Regions from separate parts of the Pseudarthrobacter sp. TE3704 genome, predicted to be linked through region 1. Evidence: riboswitches for the same ligand, from Rfam matches in the RefSeq annotation. Region 1 holds a riboswitch; the other holds the start of a gene.

Region 1 (2,989 bases):
TGACCACGTCGGTTCCGTTCCAGGACCAGTTGCTGCGGGGCCGGTCCCAGTAGAGCTCTATGCCGTTGCCTTCAGGGTCGTTGAAGTAGAAGGCTTCGCTGACCAGGTGGTCGGCGCTCCCGGTGAAGGACCGCGGCTCGTATTGGGCAGCGGTGGCGATGGTCGCCGCGAGGGAGGCCTGGTCCTCGAACAGCAGGGCCGTGTGAAACAGGCCCGCTTCTCCCCTGCCCGGAAGGTTCAGCCCGGGCGCGGGCGCAAGGTGGACCAGCGGCTTTTGCAGCCGGCCCAAGTACAGCCCGCCGTCCTGCTCGGCCACCACCTCAAGGCCAAGGGCGCGCTGGTAGTAATCGGTCATGACCTTCATGTCGCCTACTTTGAGCATGACGGTGCCCATTGTGAGGTCTGCAGGAAGAAGATCCTGGCTGGTGGCTTCTGCAGTCATTGAACGCTCCCTGTGCTGGCGGCCGCCGGGATGGGGCGGCCTGTCACAGTTAAAATTACTTGAAGCTTCAATTTATTCCAAGTGCTTCGACCCGGAAACCTGCTCAGCGGATGATGCGGCCTCCCAGCACCACATGTGACAGTTGACTGACCGCCCGGGGAACCGTCAGCGGATCCTCGCTGCAGAGGACGACGTCGGCGCGCGCACCCTCGTGCAGGCCGTCCGCGCCGAGCCACTCGCGGGCTGACCAGCAGGCTGCGTCCAGTGCAGCAGCCATAGGCAGCCCGGCCTCATGCAGGGCCAAAATCTCGTCCGCGATTCTTCCGTGGTTGATGACGCTGCCGGCGTCCGTGCCGGCGAAGATCCTCACGCCGGCCCCGTAAGCTTCCGCCACCCGCTCCATCCGCCGCTCCCACAGCGCCAGCATGTGGTCCGCGTACCGCGGAAACTTGGGCCGGGCCTGGGCGGCGATGTCCGGGAACGTCGCGATGTTGATGAGTGTGGGGACGATCGGCACTCCCTGTTCGGCGAACCGGGGAAGATGCCGGGGCAGGAGTCCGGTGGCATGCTCAATGCAGTCGATGCCGGCGTCCAGCATCTGGTCCAGGGTGTCCTCAGCGAAGCAGTGGGCGGTGACCCGGGCGCCTTCGTCATGCGCCGCCTGTACCGCGTCCCGCACGACGGCGGAGGGAAAGGACGGCGCCAGGTCACCAATGCCGCGGTCAATCCAGTCCCCCACGAGCTTGACCCAGCCGTCGCCGTCGCGTGCCTGCTTGCGCACGGCTTCCACAAGGCCTTCCGGTTCCACCTCGTCGGCGAAACCGCGAAGATATCGGCGGGTCCGGGCAACGTGCCGTCCAGCGCGGATCAGCACCGGGAAGTCCCGGCCGCCCTGCATCCAGCGGGTGTCGGCCGGGGAGCCGGCATCCCTGACCAGCATGGTGCCGGCCGCCAGGTCTGCCCGGGCCTGGTCTTCGGCGGCAGCAGCGTCCACCGGGCCGCCGGGTCCGAGCCCGATGTGGCAGTGGGCATCCACGAAACCTGGCAGGACCCAGCCTTCCAGCACCTTGTCCGGCACCTGCTGCGGGCGTGTGAAGGTCAACAGCCCGTCAATGGACCACAGGCCCCGCCGCTCGCTGTCCGGCCCGGCAAGCACCGGGCCGCTGAATTCGATGATCTCCGGCATTGGACTCCTTTTCCCGCCAGTCAGGCTAGCACCGGCCATGTGACAAGCCCCTCCCGCAAGGCTGTGGTAGCTTTCTTCCTGACCACACGGGTGCCCCTGCAGGGGCTGAGATCGGGCTGACGCAGCCTGCGACCGTTGAACCTGTCCGGGTAATGCCGGCGAAGGAAGTGAGTATTCCTTGAATACACCCAATGAACAGCTGGACCCTGCCCTGAATCAGTCCCGCGAAAGCGTGGCCGGTGGGGCGGCGGAAGCCCAGGTTACCCAGTCCCTGACGTCGCATTCGCTGGCGTTCATCGAAGACGCGGAGTCGGGAATCCGGGTACCCGTAACGGAAATTGCCCTGGAGCCTTCCCCCAACGGGGAACCGAACGGACCCTTCCGGACCTACCGGACGGCCGGACCCGGCAGCGATCCGGTACGCGGCCTCAGCCCCTTCCGGTCCGAATGGATCGTGGCGCGGGGAGACACCGAAGCGTACGGCGGCAGGGAGCGGAACCTGCTCGACGACGGCCGCTCGGCTGTCCGCCGCGGCGCCGCCTCCGCGGAGTGGCAAGGGGCTCAGCCGGTGCCCCGCCGCGCCGTCGAGGGCAAGACGGTAACGCAGATGCACTACGCCAGGCAGGGCATCATCACCCCCGAGATGCGCTTCGTGGCGCTGCGCGAGAACTGCGACGTTGAGCTGGTCCGCAGCGAAGTCGCGGCCGGGCGGGCCATCATTCCCAACAACATCAACCATCCCGAGTCAGAGCCGATGATCATCGGTAAGGCCTTCCTGGTCAAGATCAATGCCAATATCGGCAACTCGGCCGTCACCAGCTCCATTGCCGAAGAAGTGGACAAGCTGCAGTGGGCCACCCAGTGGGGGGCCGACACCGTAATGGACCTGTCCACCGGCGATGACATCCACACCACCCGGGAGTGGATCATCCGCAACTCCCCCGTCCCGATCGGCACCGTGCCCATCTACCAGGCATTGGAAAAGGTCAACGGGGAAGCCAATGCGCTGACCTGGGAGATTTTCCGCGACACCGTGATCGAGCAGTGCGAGCAGGGTGTGGACTACATGACCGTGCACGCCGGCGTCCTGCTCCGGTATGTTCCGCTGACCGCCAACCGGGTCACGGGCATCGTCTCGCGGGGAGGCTCCATCATGGCGGGCTGGTGCCTGGCCCACCACCAGGAAAACTTCCTGTACACGCACTTCGACGAGCTGTGTGAGATCTTCGCCAGATACGACGTCGCATTTTCCCTCGGCGACGGCCTGCGGCCGGGAGCTACGGCGGATGCCAATGACGCTGCGCAGTTCGCGGAGCTGGACACGCTGGCCGAGCTCACCCAGCGGGCCTGGACATATGACG
Region 2 (2,989 bases), on a different contig from region 1:
GGGGTGCTGCCCGCCGCTTCGGCCCTGCTCGTACCCCTGTTGCCATGCCTTGCCGACGGCGGACACCAGGTCGGCCAGCAGGGGATAGTAGGGATGGTCCGGGCCGATGAAGATCATCTCGTCCTCGGCTTTGTCCAGTGCCGCCCGGACGGCATTGTCTGCGGGCCTGCCGGTCATGCCGGGCCGTCTGCCCCTGCCGGGCGCAGCACCTCACGCATAGCCTCCACCACCAGGTCATGGTCCTGCATTTGCGGGAGCCCGGAAACGGTGACGGTGGCCACCGCGCCCACACCGGAAACATAGACCGGGAAGGACCCGCCGTGCGCGGCGTACAGGGTTTGGTCGAACCAGCCCTGGTCCTCGATCCGGCCGCCCCGGAGCCGGCCGCGAAGCCCCACCAGCAGTGAGGGAACCTCATACCGGGCGGCGGTGCGCTGCTTCGCCCGGATCCAGTGTTCGTTGTCCGGGGTGGCGCCGGGCAGGGCCACATGGAACAGGACCTGATCGCCCTTGGTGATGTCGATCGCGATGGGCAGGCCGCGCTCCTTTCCCAGTTCCACAAGGAGAAGTCCAAGGTTCAGCGAGTCGTCCAGGGAGAAGCCGGGGAACTGGAGCTCATGGATCTCCCCCTCGATGCGGCCGATGAGGGCCTGCAGCGATCCCTCCGGCTGCGCGGCGTCAGAGTCCGGATCGAAGTCGGTCACATGCGGCTGATTAGCAGTCATGGCCCACAATCTACCCCTGTCCCGGTGTAAACTGGACTCCGCCCAGCAGGGCAGTTCTACCTAAGCATTATTCCGTTCAGAGCATTACTTAACGACAGGGGAGCGCCGCCGTCGGGCACTGGCCAAGGCCGGGAACCGCAGGTGGGCGCTGAGAGTGCGGACAGCCGCAGACCCTCGAACCTGATCCGGTTAGTACCGGCGCAAGGGAGTCGAGTTCTCGAAGTCCGGCAACGGCAGTAGCCGCTTGCCGTGCTTTCCCCTCCTGTTTCCCAGGAGGATCACATGAGCACTGCAGCAATCAAGAAGACCACCAGCAAGTCCTGGCGCGTCGTGGACATCGTGGTGGCGGCCCTGATCGCCATCGCCGGCGGCGTCATCTTCTGGGCCTGGTCCCAGGGTGCGGCCGCGGTTTCCGCGCCGATGAACGCCGTTTACCCGCCCCTGACCGGCCTGATCGCCGGCGGCTGGATGATCCCGGCGGTGCTGGGCATGCTCATCATCCGCAAGCCCGGCGCGGCATTGTTCTGCGAAACCGTCGCAGCCACCGGTGAGCTCCTGATGGGATCGCAGTACGGCGCCTCCGTGCTGTTCTCCGGCTTCGTCCAGGGCCTCGGCGCGGAGATCATCTTCGCCATCTTCGTGTACAAAAAGTTCAACCTGCCCGTTGCCCTGCTGGCAGGCGCGGCGGCGGGACTCTTCTGCGGCCTGAATGACTCTTTCGCGCCGTGGGGCTGGAACATCGCCTACTCGGGCGGTGACAAGCTGGCCTACATCATCTTCACCGCGATTTCCGGTGCGGTCATTGCCGGTGCGCTGTCCTGGATCGCTACCCGGGCTCTAGCGAAGACCGGCGTGCTGAGCTCCTTCGCCTCGCGCAAGGCAGCCACGGAGCCCGTCCTCTCCTGATGCAGGCACCTTCGCACCAGGCCGGGCCCGGAGCTATGCGGCCGGCGGCCGTCACGGCCCGCGGCTGGGGGTGGCGGCATGCCGGCCGCCCCAAGCCTGCGGTCCACAGCCTTGACCTCGACATCGCGCCGGGGGAGCGGGTGCTCCTGCTCGGTCCTTCCGGTGCGGGCAAATCCACCCTCCTGCATGCCCTTGCCGGGGTTCTGGGCGACGTGAACGACGACGGCGAGGCGGGCGATTCGGACGAGTCGGGTTCGCTGCTCGTCGGCGGTGCGTCCCCCCGCGGGCAGCGCGGCCATGCCGGGCTGATGCAGCAGGACCCCGAAACACAGGTTGTCCTCTCCCGCGTAGGCGACGACGTCGCCTTCGGCGCCGAAAACCTTGCCGTGCCCCGTGACGCGATCTGGACCCGCGTGCACGAGGCGCTTGACGACGTCGGCCTGTCCCACCTGCCGCTGGACCATCCGACGTCGGCCCTGTCCGGCGGCCAAAAGCAGCGCCTCGCGCTGGCGGGCATCCTTGCGATGCGGCCCGGGCTGATCCTTTTGGATGAGCCCACCGCCAACCTGGACCCGGCGGGTGTGCTGGAGGTCCGCGACGCCGTGGCCCGGTGCCTGGACAAGACCGGCGCAACGCTGGTGGTGGTGGAGCACCGGGTGGCGGTCTGGAAGGACCTGGTGGACCGGATTGTGGTCCTGCAGCCCGGCTCGGCCTCTGATCCTGCGGTACTGCTGGACGGCCCTCCCGACCAGGTACTGAGTGACGCGCGGACCATGCTGATGGCCGCCGGGGTATGGGTGCCCGGTTATGTGCCCGCCACCCGTGCCCGTGCTGCCGTGCCGGCCGCCGGGACGGGAAATCTCCTGCTCGCCGCCGAAAAGCTGGCAGTGTCCCGGGAACGTCCGCGCCGCAGCGGGTTCCGCAGGATCCCGCCAGTCCCGGTGCAGGAAGACATCACCGCGCAGGTGCGGGCCGGCCAGGCACTGGCAGTGGTGGGACCCAACGGTGCGGGAAAATCCACCTTTGCCCTGACCCTCGCGGGGCTCCTGGAGCCGGTCGCCGGCAAGGTTTCCGCCACCACCGACCTGAGCCGGGGAGCGGGAATCGACCCCTACAAGTGGAAAGCCGAGCAGCTGATCGAGCGGGTGGGCACGGTGTTCCAGGAACCCGAGCACCAGTTCGTTACCGGCAATGTGCTCGATGAACTGCTGTTCGGGCCCCGGCACCTGGGGCACGGCGAGGAACGCGTTGACGAACTGCTGGAACGGCTGCGGCTCACCGCGCTGGTGGACGCCAACCCGTACACACTTTCCGGCGGGGAGAAACGGCGGCTCTCCGTGGCTACGGTCCTTGCAGCG

Evidence for each region. A riboswitch is a leader RNA that binds a small molecule or an ion and turns the genes downstream of it on or off. The one in region 1 is predicted to bind thiamine pyrophosphate.
Region 2: it holds a riboswitch for thiamine pyrophosphate, as region 1 does, so the genes downstream of both, ACZ9BC_RS10805 (ECF transporter S component) here and thiC (phosphomethylpyrimidine synthase ThiC) in region 1, are expected to answer to the same signal.

Annotation. Positions count from the first base shown of each region.
Region 1 covers NZ_JBWCCJ010000002.1:594,067-597,055, forward strand. The annotation lists gene ACZ9BC_RS06780 (VOC family protein) at 1-442, opposite strand, end outside; gene ACZ9BC_RS06785 (amidohydrolase family protein) at 546-1,628, opposite strand; TPP riboswitch at 1,705-1,812, shown strand; gene thiC (phosphomethylpyrimidine synthase ThiC) at 1,807-2,989, shown strand, end outside.
Region 2 covers NZ_JBWCCJ010000003.1:655,420-658,408, reverse strand. The annotation lists gene ACZ9BC_RS10815 (hypothetical protein) at 1-177, opposite strand, end outside; gene ACZ9BC_RS10810 (heme-degrading domain-containing protein) at 174-725, opposite strand; TPP riboswitch at 812-950, shown strand; gene ACZ9BC_RS10805 (ECF transporter S component) at 1,008-1,631, shown strand; gene ACZ9BC_RS10800 (ABC transporter ATP-binding protein) at 1,631-2,989, shown strand, end outside.